One region of the Psychrobacillus sp. NPDC096623 genome, then DNA from elsewhere that is predicted to be linked to it. Evidence: riboswitches for the same ligand, from Rfam matches in the RefSeq annotation. Region 1 holds a riboswitch; the other holds the start of a gene.
The links. Region 1 has a riboswitch for FMN ahead of ACIQX2_RS07170 (ECF transporter S component). Riboswitches for the same ligand answer to the same signal wherever they lie in the genome.
Positions count from the first base shown of each region.

Region 1 (8,209 bases):
CCAACCTAGTAAGTTGTTTAATATTATCGTTTGTTCGATTTAACGGGACGCCTTTTTCCGTTAAATCCCCTCCAATAATAACTACATCTACTTTTCCAAGGAGGCGTTGAATTAGTTTTTCAGATACTTTTCTCCGATGGATATCGGCAATGAAAAAAACATGAAATTGCTTCTCCTCCGTCCATTCGTCGATAAGTAGAGAATGAGTATGCACATTTGTTTGAAAAGCTAAAAATAACATATATAAAAAAAACAACAAAATAATAAACAATACACAACCTAATGTCCATCCTATCAAATATATACCCCCTTACAACACGGAAAAGGACAGGGAATTTCCCCTGCCCTCTACTCATGTTTACTATTGATCATTCTACTCTTCTTTATCAATATGTAAAACTCGGAACCCTGACTTTTCTAAATCAGCTAGAATTCGATCAATTTTCGAATCACTTTCAATCTTCAATACGATACGTCTGAATAGTTTATCTGTCTCATCAAAAGTAACGATTGAAATGACAGAGGCATGATATTTATGGAGCACATCCGTCATTTTTTGAATCCGTCCTTCCGATTCTACAGATGTAAATGTAATGCGCGTTCCTTTACTATTCATACCAAATGCACTTTTAAATTGTTCAACAGCATCATAACGAGTAACTAATCCAAGAAATTTTCCATCCTGAACAACTGCTAGAATCGGGAAATCATGAAGTTTAATCATTGCATTTTCAAAAACATCTTCATAACCAACAAATATATCTTCGTTTGTCATAACATCCGTAACTTTTGTTTGCTCCATGAAAGCTTCTTTGTCAAGAGAGCTATAGAAAAAAGCTTTATACAATAGGTATTTGTTGAACATACCAACATATTTCCCATTATCTAATATCGGTAAAGCATCCATTTCTTTTTCTTCTAAAACACGCAAAGCCGCAGAAACCATAGCATCCACTTGAACTGTTATGCATTTTTCTTTTGGTATCATCACACTTTTTACAAACATATTAGCACCTCTTCCAACTTAGGATATACTTTATATATTCAACATTTTAAAAAAATATCCTTCTTACGTTTATGGTAGTACTAGTTTTTGTCCAACGGAAATTTCATTTGATGTAAGGCCATTTGCAGATTTTATTTTTTCGACTGCAGAAGGGTCATTATAATAATTTACAGCTATACGATACAGTGTTTCATTTTCCTTCACTATATGCGATTTAGAGCTTGAAGTTTCTGTTGGTTCAGTTTTCTCGACGTTAGCTGGTTCTTGTTTTGGTTGTTCTGTCACTTCCACTTTTGGTTCTTCTTTAACTTCTTCTTTTGGCTCTTCGACTGACTGCTCCGTTTCTTCAGGAGTAGTTACTACTGGAGTTTCTACTTTTTCCTCCGTAGTTTCGTCTTTTTTTGTGCCATTATTGATCGTTTGTGTTTCCACATGTATCGTATCATTTTTTACAACTTCTGCTTTATTTGGATCAGCTGCATAAAAAAACTGTACATATATAAATATACTCACTGGTATTAATATGAAAATACAAAAGACAGTTGGGATCAATAGGTTTCTAGATTTTTTCTTTGGTTTCATATTGGCACTTCGTCTTCTTCTTGTTTCATTAGTATCATCATCTTGTCCAATGGATTGTCGATGTTCGTCGATTTTTTTTTGATAATCATCTTGGTTCATTTTATTCCTACTCCATTTCTACCTTCTTATCTACTTCTATTATGACGAATTTTGTAGAAAAAGTAAACTTAACAAATGCATTATAATGGAAGTAGAGTATGAAGTCTTTTTTTCCAATTCATCTCAACCTGATCATTTCTGTTTTCCGTTCTCTTTCCCAAAGTGCTTGGAACGTCCAATTTACATTTGGAGCAACAATGTATAGGTTTTTCTAATAATGGTTGGTCAAAATAATGTAGTAGCTGTTGACGTAAACAAATATCATTTTGAATCATAGCATAAAAATTTTGTATATCCTGCCACTTTTTTTGCTTTATCTGTTTAAATAATTGGATGGTTTCATGTTCATTTAACTGCTCTTTCCAGTACTTTAGAATACGAATTGTTGTCTCTGACTGCTCGACTTCAGCATACTCAGACTTAAAAGCAATTTGAATGTCTTGTTCTTCTGGGAAGTCCTGCATGGCTACGTAAAAGGTTTGTTCAACATCTGTAGAAGTATATAAAAGAGAAGCAATAGCTTGGCCGCCATCTCTTGCGGCCCTCCCCACCTCCTGCATATAGCCTGCGACAGAAGTAGGGATATGATCATGAATAATTTGTCGGATATTATCTTTGTGAATACCCATTCCAAAAGCATTAGTTGCACAAATCCACTCTAATTGTCCTTGTTGAAATTGTTGTTGGATCAGTATACGGTCACTTTGCTCCATTTTTGCATGATAATACGCAACAGAAACCCCTTTTTCTCGTAGAATTGCAGCATACAATTCGGTCTTTTTACGTGATTGTGTATAAATTATCCCAGGACCTTCTGTCGAGGTGACTCTGCCCATAATCCAACTCAATTTTTCTTGTTGGTTTTCTACTTCCACCACTTCATATGCAATGGCAGGGCGATCCAGTGAGTGTATGTATTCAAAAGGAGTATTCATCCGTAACGTTTCTTTAATATCCTCCACAACATCTTTTGTAGCAGTTGCTGTTAAAGCAACGACATTCACATTATTTAGTGACTGCAACCAATTGGATATTCTTAAATAATCAGGTCGAAAATCAAAACCCCATTGGGAAATACAATGAGCTTCATCTGCCACAACATAAGCGATAGAAATTTTTTTTAGTGCTCGGTTAAAGTGTTCATTTTGCAGCATTTCTGGTGAAGTAAAAATGAATTTATAGTCACCTAGCTGACGAATAGCCATTTCTCTTTCCTGGAATGGTAAAAATGAATTAATCGCCACAACTCTTTTTTCCCCTAATATTTTCAGTTGCTCCACTTGATCCTGCATAAGTGATAAAAGTGGTGAAACGATAATCACCGTTCCTTCTTTCAGATAAGCTGGCAGCTGATAGAGAAGCGATTTTCCCATTCCAGTTGGAAGAATGGCAATCACATCTTTTCCATTTATTATTTGTTCAATTATTTCTTTTTGACCCTCTCGGAATCTTACGTGGCCGAATCTTTTCTGGAGAATTTCATTTAATTTATTCATTCAGTTGTTCACTCCTCGTTAAGGCTAAACGAACTTGAAAGTAACTAACTTCCGGTAACCTGTTTTTTATTTCTGTGAGCTTTTTAGTTTGCAGTTCGCTTGATAAATGGAGTATTTCGCCGACTTGCTCTTTCGTGATAAAAGTAGAAATAGGAAAGTTTTTATTCGTTGAAACTATTTCAATAACATGATCTTCTATCGTATTAATCTTCAACTTTCTTAAATTCGCAATTTGTTCCAAAGAATATCCTTTTTCAAATAGGCTATTCGTTCTGAAAGCAGAGTCTGTTAAAGGAGTTTCGATACGTATATTTTTAGCCAAAGAAAATAAAAGAGGACTAGTTTCCCTTGAAATATTGTCTAACATAGTGTGTAAGCACTCTAAAAAAAATATTTTTGCGTCCAATTCAGACAACTGATGATAGCGGGCTAGCTGCTCCCAAGTTAAACCTATTGTATTAAAGCCGCTTAGTCGATAAACAAATAATGTTCTATGTAAATCATTTAACGAGTGATTTTCAAGTAGTAGATGTAATTCTCGCTTCATCTCGTTACTCAAATTGAATTGACGAAAATTATGCTCGATTAAATAGTCTTTAACAAACTGCTGCGTGGCAATATCCTTTTGGTTTGGTACAAATTTCTTATTATTTGCATGGAACTGTGATAATGTTTGGACAGCCAAATCTAACCTTTTCCAAAATACATGTTCCTTCCCTCGATATTGCCACCCGTTGAGCAGGACCTTCTTTTGTTGCGTTATTGCGTTCATACCTTTATCGGTAATATGTACAGTCGATTCTTTTAACTCGATAAAATTTCCTTTATACAATTCAGTGATCGCTGCATCATAATCCACCTTCGATAATTGGGGGAGAATAGAGAAAAAAGCATGAAGTTGGAAATATGTCACATCTTGAATGGTTTGACCTGATTTTTTGCCCTTTAATAAATAGAATGGTGCATTCTCAGATCGCTGTCCGCTAATTTTATGTATAATAAATAGTAATATTTGATGAAAATGCATAGGAATACCTCTCTTTTCTGAAGTATTTTGGTTGAAATGTATGGAAAACATCTTTAGAATGAATACGATAGCATATTCGTTTTAGTAGTGATAAAGGAGAGAATATAATAATGGCAAAATATACAATTGTAGATAAAGATACATGTATAGCATGCGGAGCTTGTGGAGCCGCTGCCCCAGATATTTATGATTATGATGATGAAGGTATTGCCTTCGTTATTTTAGATGATAACATGGGTACAACAGAAGTTCCAGAAGAACTAATGGAAGACATGGAAGATGCATTCGAAGGCTGCCCAACTGATTCTATTAAAGTTGCAGAAGAGTCTTTCGAAGGCGATGCATTGAAATTCGAATAGTATTTAAAATGGTGGTTGTGACTTTGTCATGATCACCATTTTTTATTTGGTAAGAAAAGTTCAAGAGTTCTTTATGTCAAAATATGTTTCTATCGTTTTCGGTTAGATTTAGACAGACTTGTTGCTATATTATAACCGACTAATTTTTAGGGGTGCTGATCCTGACTAATGTCACAACCAACATCCCATTTTTTCGGTAACCTTATGGCATTTGTCTATCCGTCGCCCTCTTTCAACTCTTAGAAAAAGGGAAGTACGTTTTTTGCAAACTAGGGATAAAATACACTCCTATTGATAGAGCAAGCTCACGAAGATGCAATTTCGTTCGCTATTTCGCTTCTTTATATAGTAACCAATTACTATTTCTCTTTATTTCCACTAGTAGGTAAGGAAATCTACTTTCTACATTTTTCATTGGATAATAGTATTTCTAATTCAAAAGCGATTACAAATAATTTTATCACTCTCTAAAAAATGACCAATCTTATCATCTAAGCGATATGCTGTGCCCAATCTAATTTGGAAATATCACTCACTTCGTTGATTGTAGTGAAAGGGGCGACTCCAGTGGGATGAGTGAGACAGCATCGACACCCAAGCGACGGTGATAGATCATAGCTCACCCCACGGAGGCCAACAGGATGTTGGTCACAAAGGCGTTGGCACACGAGGTGGCGTTCTAAGCCTTTTTTCGCCACCTGCAACGAAAATCATTAGTATTATTTAATGATTATATATAAAAAAAATTGTTCCTCCAAATGGAGAAACAACCTTTTGTTAATTTGTATTAGGTTTCATATATGAATTAGTTACTTTATCAAGCAATGGTTTCATTCGTTTAAATAATACAATCATCACTATTGTTACTAATATACCTTTGATCAAGTTAAACGGTAAAATACCAAAAATGATCGTATTGAACAATGCTGAACCTGTTTCCATAGGGAAGTTTAAGAAGTAAGAGTACATTGGTAAAAATACATAGTAATTTAATAGACTCATACCAATCGCCATCGAAACCGTTCCTGCTCCCAGTCCTACCATTATTCCTCTTGATGTAGTAACCTTACGATAAATCAAATACACAGGTGTTAAAAATAAGATGCTAGTTACAAAGTTAGCCATATGACCTACTGGTACACCAGTCGGGCTTCCTGCAAATAACCAATCTAGAACATTTTTTAAAAGTGCGACTAAAATTCCTGCCACTGGTCCCATCGTGATTGCAGCAATTAGTGCTGGTATGTCACTAAAGTCCACCTTTAAATAAGCCGGTAATGCCGGTAATGGAAAAGCAAGTAGCATTAAAACAAAAGAAATACTACTTAGCATTGCGACTGCAATAAGCATTCGCGTTTTGCCTTTTAACATAAAATCCTCTCTCCTTTTGCGATTCACTCCACAAGAAGAAAGGTTCAGACCGTTTGTATACTTAAAAAATCCCTTGAACAAACAAAAGTTCAAGGGAGAAACAAGGTACACTTAAATAAGCGTATCCGTATATAAGCATACGAAAAACGACTGCACCTTCACCTTCTCCCATCCAGACTATACTGTCGGCTTTGGAATTTAACCAAATCAACCTGTTAAGGTTCGCGGGCTGAAGAAATAAAATTTCTAATACCGCCGGTCGGGAATTACACCCTGCCCCGAAGATGAATCAATATTTTGTTGTCCTTCAAGATATTATCTTGAATTAATAATATCTTATCAAACAATTACAATATATGCAATAGAACTGTTTGCAAATAGGTTATGGGCTATGAACTTATATTTATGGGCTACTTTGTAGTGGTGATGGGCTATCCTCCCAATTTAAAAGCTACACATGGCGTTTTGGGGCTATCTCGTTACTAAAGCAAGCGCCTAGGTTAGCACCGAAAAGCGCTGAAGAATTGCAATAATAGCGCTATGTGCCTTTATTCGCAAGTCTGAAGCGACCCCGGTGGGGCTAGATGCTGGAGTCTGGACCGAGAATCACTTGTAGAAGTTATCCTCATATCAAAGATTTTATAGTTCCTAAAGCACAAAAAAACCAAGCTCAAATCCGTAAGCTTGGTTTTTTCGATATTTAATTAGCTTTCATATTAAAACCATTCGGTCCGATTGGTATAGGGAGTGGTTTCGTCAAATCGATGCCCTTCCAATTTTCCTGTACGACGTTCTCTAATTTGATGGAATGATTGAAGCTCGCAGCTGTTAATGAAAAGCCTTCTATCAATCGAGATGCCTCACTCGCTTCTAATGATTCCAAGTTTAGTGGTTCACCGAAGTGTACTACATAACCTTTATCGTCCCGTACTGTAAAGTTCACATCATTCGGGATAACAGAAGTATAAATATCATTTTCAGGATTTTTCATTTCCATCAAAGCTGCTTCAAGTGTATCGAATGTTTTATTGAAATTAGGAGTTAAATAGGTTTCTCCATTAAAAGCCTTATATGCAAAATAATTTGCCTTAATTTCTATACCTTGAAGTGCTAAAGGTTCTGTCAAAGTTCCTACTTGATCCCATTCAATCGGTGATCCATCTTCATTTACTCTTGCTAAAAAATCAAAATCAGTAAAAATTTCATTGATAGAAGAAATATAAGGCGCTGCTGTACCTGGAGCCGTATCGTAACCATGATCCAATGGCAAGAAATGCTTTAACATTTTACCTTCTGCTAAAAAGTTACCTTTGTATGGATGGTATTCTTGGAATCCAAGTGCAGTTTCATCAATCTCAAATGCATACCTTTCATACAGCTCCAAGCTATTTGGCGTATAGTTAGGAAAATCCATGTCGATTTGTTCCTTAGGGATTACAATTGTGATTGGAACAGAAAGAGCATTTTCTAGCATAGAGAAATGAAATACTGTCCCCCCGTTTAATTCATTGTCATAAACAGATGTAAAAGAGCTATCGAACGGAACTATTTCTAAAGAAGCTGACGCGTCTTTAGTCATCATTGTCATTTCGTTAGAATTTTCTTCTCCTACTTCCTGAAAAGCTGCTTCCTCTGATTCTTCCGTAGTTGTCATTTTATCCTCTGCCGTTGAAGACTCAATTGCCTTATCCGCAGTAGAATTTGAATTGTTATTAATATAAGAAGAAACCAGAACTGTTAAAATTAATACGGAAGCTACAGATATGATAAATGGCAACCACTTGTTTACAGCTGCTCCAATATGTTTTCTCTTTTCCAATTTCTCTTGAGTTTCCATTACCGACTTTACTTGTTGGTATATTTCATCCTTCGAGCGTTTATCTGTAAACTTAGGCATACTATTTAATAGCTCATCTAGTATATGATCTTCTGTTTTTTTCTCACTCATGATGAACATCTGCCCCCTTTTGCTTATCAGATAACCGCATGCGAAGTGCTTTGATTGCACGATGTTGCGTAGTCTTCACTTTCCCTTCAGACCAATTTAAAATTTCTGCCGTTTCTGCAATCGAAAGTTCCTGGAAATAGCGCATGATAATGACCATTTTCTGATCTCCGGTACAATCGTCTAAAGCTGTTAATAATGTTTTCATCTCATCACTCAGCTGTACTAAATCCTCTGGCAGCATATCTGAAGATGCAAGCTGCATTTTTTCCCAATCAAATGATTCGAATAACCTCTTCTTTCGAACGGCTTGTTTTCTAAAAT
Region 1 is NZ_JBIWER010000002.1:491,224-499,432, reverse strand. It holds gene ACIQX2_RS07200 (metallophosphoesterase) at 1-298, opposite strand, end outside; gene ACIQX2_RS07195 (CBS domain-containing protein) at 374-1,006, opposite strand; gene ACIQX2_RS07190 (LysM peptidoglycan-binding domain-containing protein) at 1,076-1,687, opposite strand; gene ACIQX2_RS07185 (RecQ family ATP-dependent DNA helicase) at 1,768-3,183, opposite strand; gene ACIQX2_RS07180 (YpbB family protein) at 3,176-4,210, opposite strand; gene ACIQX2_RS07175 (ferredoxin) at 4,321-4,569, shown strand; gene ACIQX2_RS07170 (ECF transporter S component) at 5,347-5,940, opposite strand; FMN riboswitch at 6,097-6,230, opposite strand; gene ACIQX2_RS07165 (hypothetical protein) at 6,641-7,888, opposite strand; gene sigX (RNA polymerase sigma factor SigX) at 7,881-8,209, opposite strand, start outside.

Region 2 (8,209 bases), on a different contig from region 1:
TGTAGATAACATTTCCTGACATGTTAATATTAAAAAATGATCAGTTTAAGTTACGAATTTTATTTAAAGTGTTCCACCAGAACCACCATCAATATTAATGGATGTTCCAGTTACATATGACGCTGCATCGGATACTAAAAAAGTAATGACATTTGCTGCTTCAGCTGTTTCACCAATTCTATTTAGTGGAATCGAAGGACCTACTACATTTCTAGAATATTCTTCCCAAGTAAGTTCTCGGGCATCCTTTTTCCACATTGATTCGATTTGATTACTTCTGATGAGTCCAATACATACTGTATTCACACGTATATTATCTTTTCCTAAATCTTTACTCATCGCTTTCGTCAATGCCATTCCAGCTGCTCGACTAACCGTCGTTGGTAAAGAATTAGCAGGAGGTGTTTTTCCCAAAACCGCCGTTACGTTAACGATGGCTCCACCGCCAACTTTTCTCATATAAGGAATTGCAGCTTTTGAAGTATGTATCGCTCCAAATAATTTCAAGTCTAAATCCGTTTGCCATAAATCTGTATCAACAGATTCAAAATGATTCGCAGACGAAGTGCCAGCGTTATTAACTAAAATGTCAACATGCCCATAATGATCTACTGTTTTCTGAACGATTTGTTGACACGCTTCCTCTTTAGTAATATCACCAGGCACAACTAATACTTCTGCTCCTGTTTCAGTTTTAATAAATGCTGCAGCCTCCTTTAAGTCTTCTTCACCACGAGCGCAAAGAACTACTTTCGCACCCTCTTTAACTAATTGTAATGCTGTTTGTAAACCTATCCCTTTACTTGAACCAGTAACTATTGCCACTTTTCCTGATATTCCCAATTCCATTATGTTGCCCCCTCTAATTCAGTAATCTTATCCATCTTTTATTATATTACAACTTTATTATTTGTCAGAATTATTGCTCATACAAATACAGCGGATATACTAGATTTATAATTACTTCTTATTTAAAAACAGGTAGAATGATTTCCAGCGAATGACACACTCTAATGTAAAGGAGATGAGATTAAGTTTGAAGAAAATAGTTATTGCACTTGGTATTATTACTCCTACTCTATCTTTCGCAACACATATACCAATAGTTGCTCCTGCACAACAAGAAATACCAGCATATGCTAAATGGGGACAGCTTGCTATAAAAGAAACACAATCCAAATATCCTAATGCGAGAGTTATTGACTATCTTCACGAAGGAAGCGAATCTAGAGAAAATAATACAATAGAGAAATTTAGGCTTTGGTTAAAAGATGATATGAAAGAATTTGGTGTCTCTGTTAAAATAGAATTTAATACTGAAACGCATGAGGTGATCCATATTCAAATTGAAGAAAGCCAATGACTAATCTTGCTAGACATCGGCTTTCTATCAAAGAATCACTCATTTGTTACATTATTTTCAAAAGATTTGCCATTTCGATTGCCGATATTGCTGCATCGTATCCTTTGTTTCCAGCTTTTGTACCTGCTCGTTCAATGGCTTGTTCAATAGATTCTGTTGTAACAATACCGAAAATAACAGGTACTCCAGTTTGTAAACCTACTTGCGCAATTCCTTTTGCCGCTTCATTACATACATAATCATAGTGAGTAGTAGCTCCTCGGATTACTGTCCCTAGCCCAATAACAGCGTCGTACTTTTGTGATTCAGCCATTTTTTTTGCAATAAATGGAACTTCAAATACACCTGGAACCCAAGCTACTTCAATGTTATCATCCGCTATTCCATGACGTTTTAATCCATCAATTGCACCATCTACTAATTTTGCATTGATGAAATCATTAAAACGACCTACGACAATTCCTATTTTCAATTCTGTACCGATTAAGTTTGCCTCTATTGTTTTTACCATTTTGTTCTCTCCTTAGCTAGCTTTAATATTTTGTAAATAAATTGATAATTCTTCTATCGTTACAATTTTCAATTGGAATTGCTTTGCAAATTCCATTAAATCGGGTAACCGTGCCATTGATCCATCGTCTTTCATAATTTCACAAATTACACCAGCTTTTGCCGACCCACAAAGTATTCCAAAATCAACAGTTGCTTCTGTATGACCACGTCTTTCTAATACACCACCAGGCTTTGCAATCAGAGGAAAGACATGTCCAGGTCGCTTAAATTGAAGCGCATTTGCTTGAGGGTTAATAACTTGCAGCATTGTTTCTGAACGATCAAATGCACTAATACCTGTAGATGTTTTCTCATGATCTATAGACACAGTGAATGCAGTTTGATGAACATCCGTATTATGAGAAACCATTGGATGTAACTGTAGCTCCTCTGCGATTTCCTCATGAATCGGCATACAAATCAACCCTCGACCATACTTAGCCATAAAGTTAATATTTTCAGGTGTTGCAAATTCTGCTAGGCAAAGAAAATCCCCTTCGTTTTCGCGATTTTCATCATCTACCAAAATAATTAGCTTTCCTTGTTTTAAATCAGAAATTGCTTCCTCAATTGTATTTAGCATATTCTCATCTCCTTAAAAACCATTCTGTGTTAAAAAGTCTCTTGTAATAGACGATTCTTTTTTATTCGTAGCATACTGATGCACATACTTCCCTAGCATGTCACATTCTAAATTGACTAGTTCACGTTCTTTTTTTTGACCTAAAACTGTTTCTTGATTTGTATGGGGAATCAGTGAAACAGTAACTAAAGACTTCGATATTTCAAATATCGTTAAACTTGTGCCATCAATCGTAATAGATCCTTTCGGAATACAATAATTACTAACATCTTCGGGTATTGTAATATCAATATAAACTGCATTTGCGGTAGGACGCTTCTTCAAAATTGTACCGACACCGTCAACATGTCCTGAAACGAAATGTCCACCGAATCGTCCGTTTGCAGCCATTGCCCTTTCTAGATTTACTGCTGAACCACTGTTTAACAATTTTGTAGTAGTCGCTTGAAACGTTTCTGGCATAACATCTACAGTAAACTCGGATTGTGAAAACGCAATTACTGTTAAACAAACTCCATTCACCGAAATGCTATCACCCAATTTTATATCTTCTAAAATTCTTTCGGCACGGATAACAAGTTGCATACTATTGGCACTTTTTTGAACGCTCTTTATTGTGCCTTTTTCTTCAACTATTCCTGTAAACATTTTATCCTCCTCCTTCAAACAAAAAACTCCGTACACATAGGTGTCGGAGGAAAATTAGGTAGATTCAAATAAGCTTTTAGCCATATTTCTCAAAAAGCATTGTCCTACTCCTTCTCCCATCCAGACTGTAACTGTCGGCTTTGGATTTACACCAAATCATGCGTTTTACCGCTCACAGGCTCTGAGATTTCTCTCTTACTGTCGATTGGGACTTTCACCCGACCCCGAAGGATAAATTATTCAATTAAAAAACGCATCCAAAATGTATCGGATGCGAGAGAAGTCATACTTTAATAAGCCCCTACGTTTCGTTTTTTAGCATAACTAAAAAACCTCTACTATAGGCACCTAATCCTTCTCCCATCCAGACTATAACTGTCGGCTTTGGATTTACACCAAATCATGCGTTTTACAGCTCACAGGCTTTGAGATTTTCTCTCTTACTGTCGATTGGGACTTTCACCCGACCCCGAAGGATAAATTATTCAATTAGAAAAACGCATCCAAAATGTATCGGATGCGAGAGAAGTCATACTTTAATAAGCCATTTCGTTTCAATTTTTAGCATAACTAAAAATCTCTACAATAGGCACCTAATCCTTCTCCCATCCAGACTGTAACTGTCGGCTTTGGATTTACACCAAATCATGCGTTTTACGGCTCACAGGCTTTGAGATTTCTCTCTTACTGTCGATTGGGATTTTCACCCGACCCCGAAGGATAATTTATTTAATTGATTTTAGGATAACAACACTTGAGTTTAATTGCAAGGAAATTTGACTTTTATTCTAAAGACTCCTTATAACTTATTGAAGTTCTATATCTGTCAAACAATCATAAAATATATAGATTCTAAATTATTGAGTAAGGGGAAATGAAAATGTTCGCAGTTCATTTTATGGAGAAAAATATAATCGTTTTAACTCAAGTATTAAGAGATATCCCTGCGGTAGATAGCGATCTAAAAATCAAAGGTCGAAAAGGCAAGGTAGTTAGTGTTCATGAGACAGAAAAAGATGGAATTCATGTGCAGGTTGAGTTTGAAAAAGTAATAGACAAAACTAAAATTTCCATAAAAGATCTTGGGAAGAAAAAAAGAAAATAAAAATTATAGAAACCCGTTGAATGATTGCTTGATTCATTCAACGGGTATTGTGTATTAGTGAATATCTCTTTTCTTGAAGCTACCGCCCCTCACTTCTGCTACATCTGTAATCACAACAAAAGCACTAGGGTCCAATTCCTTAATAATTGTTATTACTTTGTTCTCTTCCATACGAGTTATTACACATGTGGCAATATCTATTTTTTCATGTGAAAAACCACCTCTACCACTGGAAAAGGTAACTCCACGTCCTAAACGATCCTGAATCGCAGAACCAATCTCCAACGAATGTTTACTAACAATACGAACGGATTTCGAGCTTTCCAGTCCGACTTGTATAACATCAATAGCAATTTTAGCTATGTAATAAGTTGTGGCTGAATATAAAGCACTTTCTAATCCATAAATAAACCCTGCACCTATAAAAATAAATGCGTTAATTAATAAAATAATATCTCCTACAGAGAATGGGACTTTTCGGGAAACAAGGACTGCGAGTACTTCAGCTCCATCAAGTGCACCACCGTTACGAAGGACAACCCCAATACCAACGCCTAACATAACACCACCAGAAATTACTACTAATAATGGATCTTTAGCGCTTAAAATCGGTTCAATTTGGTGCATTAAAACCGTTGAAACAGATAATGCTGTTATCCCGATAATACTCATTAGAGCGAAGGTTTTTCCCACTTGTTTATAACCTATATAAACAAAAGGGATATTTAATACAAATAATAATACTCCTAGTGGAATACCAAACAAGTATGTACCCATGATACTAATACCTGTAACTCCTCCATCAATTACAGAGTTAGGTATTAAAACAGCTTCTAGTGCATAACCTGCAATTGCTGCACCTATGACAATCATAATTATTCGACGAATTGTATCCGCTACTTTGTTCGTTTGCATGAATTCGAAAACTCCTTTATGTAAAAGACTAACAAAATTTGTACACTATAATATAACTTTATAGAAAAACTACCCTCCGTAAAAGTTTGAATATGAATTTTATAGAAGAAAAGCCAGTCAGTTTAATATATTTACTGGCTTTCTGCGTATATTTTATTAGGTTCCACAAAATGTTTTATACGGTCCTGAGGTATCTGAGGGCAGGTTAGTATAATCTATATAATCGGAACTATAATCGTAAGGGCTCGTAATTACTTGGAGAAGATTTTCTAATATACTATAATCTTCTCTTTCGATTGCTGCTTCAAGTGCTTCTTCTACCCGGTGATTTCGCGGAATGACCACTGGATTACTTTTTTGCATCAACTGTTGGATGAAATCTTTAGACACATCCTGTTCATCAAGTCTCTGTTGCCATTTTTCATGCCACAGGTCAAAGTCTTTTTTTCCGAACAAATCAGATTCATCTATTTTTCCAAGTGTTAGAAGACGAAATGTATTCGTATAATCTGCTCCGTATTTCTCCATAAGTTGAAGCAACGTATCAATTAACGAAATATCCTCATGTTCTATATTAAAAATCCCTAATTTATTTCCCATTCCTGCAAGCCAATATTCTTCATACTTTTCTGGATATGCTGTCATCGCTTTTTGAGCTAGTTCGACTGCTTGTTCTTGGTCTTCATGTATAAGCGACAATAAACTTTCCGCTAAACGGGCTAAATTCCAAGCACCAATATTCGGTTGATTTTCATAGGCATAACGAGCTTGAATATCGATTGAGCTAAATACCGTCTTGCGGTTATACGTATCCATAAATGCACAGGGGCCATAATCGATTGTTTCGCCACTGATTGTCATATTATCAGTGTTCATCACACCGTGAATGAAACCAACCAGTTGCCATTTGGCTATTAAAGCGGCCTGACGCTCAATCACTTCTTGAAGGAATAAAAGATAACGATTTTCTTTATCCATTAATATTGGATAATGTCTTTCTATAGCATAATCCGCTAATGCTTTAAGATCCTTAGGAGTTCCCCATTTTGCGGCGAATTGGAATGTTCCTACACGTAAGTGACTGGCAGCAATACGAGCCATTACAGCACCTGGTTGGACCATTTCCCTCATAATATCCTCTCCAGTAGTAACTACAGCAAGACTACGTGTTGTTGGTATACCAAGACCATGCATCGCTTCACTAATAATATACTCCCGTAGCATTGGTCCAAGCCCAGCTCGGCCATCCCCTCCTCGCGAATAAGGTGTTCTCCCAGAGCCCTTAAGCTGTACATCAAACAATTCTCCTGAAGGGCTTATATGTTCACCTAGCAACAGAGCTCTTCCATCTCCTAACATAGTGAAATGCCCAAATTGATGCCCAGCGTAAGCCTGTGCTATTGGTATCCCACCTTCTAACGCGCGATTACCAGCAAGCTCTTCCACACTTACTTTACTTTTTAAAGCTGTATAATCGAGTCCAAGTGACTTTGCCAATTTTTCATTGAGTATAATTAATTTGGGGTTATTAACAGGATTAACGTCCATCTCACTAAACATTATATTTGGAAGACTCGTATAAGTATTTTCTAAGTTCCAACCAATTTTTAGATTATTTTCCATCATCGTATCTTCCTTTCTGTATAAGGCTTGCATATTTAAATATTGTTCTATAATTATTATACCCTTACTTGAGCAAGATACGCTTCACTTGATAAAATGGTTGCTTTTATGAACAGGAATCCGAACACTTAAAGCAAAAACACGAGCCACATTGGCCCGTGTTTTTATTTAAACAGATAGTTTTTATATAATGGTCTAATTCCATTCTTCACAATTTTACTCAAAGTGCTATTGCTTCTGGTTTCTTCTTTTCTCGTGTAAACAATTGAATTAATAACAAAATAGCAAAAATTATTAATCCAGCAATATCCGAAAAGCTCTCCGGATAAATTAAAAGCAAACCAGCTCCAATTGCAAATATTCTTTCAATCCATGTTACTTTGCGATACCAGTAGCCAATCATTCCTGCTCCGATTGCAATCATCCCGGTGATTGCTGTAAAGACAACCCATAAAATTTCCCATAGGTTCGTATCTATCATTAGTAGAGCTGGTGAGAAAATCACCATATAAGGAATGATAAATGCTGCAACTGCTAATTTTGCAGCTACAACTCCGGTTTTAATAGGATCACCACCAGATACCCCTGCTGCTGCGAATGCTGCAAGTGCAACCGGCGGTGTAATATCCGCAATAATTCCAAAGTAAAACACAAATAAATGTGCTGATAAAGCGACAACTAAAGGAACTGTTGCTCCAGCAGGCAAATCAAGCATCAATAGCGTAATGATAGCCGGCGCAGCAATTGTTGATGTAATAACATAATTGGCAGTCGTTGGAGAACCCATACCTAAAACAATAGATGCCAACATCGTAAAGAATAGTGTTAAGAATATATTCCCACCCGAGGCAGAAATTAGACCATTCGCTAAACTTAACCCCAATCCAGTTTTTACTACAACTCCAACAATTATACCTGCTGCAGCTGTTGCCGCAGCAACTGCCAATGCTGTTCTTGCTCCATCGACAAGAGCATCTATTATGTCTTTAAAGTTCATTCTCGTTTCTTTATCGATTGCACTAAATACTACAGCGGCAACGATACCCCATAATGCTGCTTGCATTGTTGGGACCCCAATAAACATTAGAACAATAATCGCTATAATCGGAATTAATAAATATAACTTTTTCAAAACTTCTTTTCGATCAGGCATCTCTTCTTTCGACATACCTTTTAGACCAACACGTTTTGCTTCAAAATGTGTCATGATCCAAATACCAGCAAAATATAAAACCGCTGGTATTGCTGCTGCCTTTGCTATTTCCCAATAAGTTATACCACCTATAAATTCAACCATTAGGAATGCTGCTGCCCCCATAATCGGTGGCATTAATTGACCACCAGTTGAGGCCGCTGCTTCTACTCCTCCTGCAAATTCCTTTCGATATCCAAGTTTTTTCATCATTGGAATCGTATAAGA
Region 2 is NZ_JBIWER010000001.1:53,218-61,426, forward strand. It holds gene ACIQX2_RS00300 (SDR family NAD(P)-dependent oxidoreductase) at 64-849, opposite strand; gene ACIQX2_RS00305 (DUF3889 domain-containing protein) at 1,037-1,363, shown strand; gene ribH (6,7-dimethyl-8-ribityllumazine synthase) at 1,410-1,874, opposite strand; partial or broken gene ribB (3,4-dihydroxy-2-butanone-4-phosphate synthase) at 1,911-2,498, opposite strand; gene ribE (riboflavin synthase) at 2,511-3,146, opposite strand; FMN riboswitch at 3,251-3,382, opposite strand; FMN riboswitch at 3,495-3,627, opposite strand; FMN riboswitch at 3,740-3,871, opposite strand; gene ACIQX2_RS00325 (hypothetical protein) at 4,027-4,251, shown strand; gene ACIQX2_RS00330 (YitT family protein) at 4,306-5,166, opposite strand; gene ACIQX2_RS00335 (protein adenylyltransferase SelO) at 5,323-6,789, opposite strand; gene ACIQX2_RS00340 (TRAP transporter permease) at 7,010-8,209, opposite strand, start outside.
Region 2: another riboswitch for FMN. It lies ahead of ribE (riboflavin synthase); the one in region 1 lies ahead of ACIQX2_RS07170 (ECF transporter S component).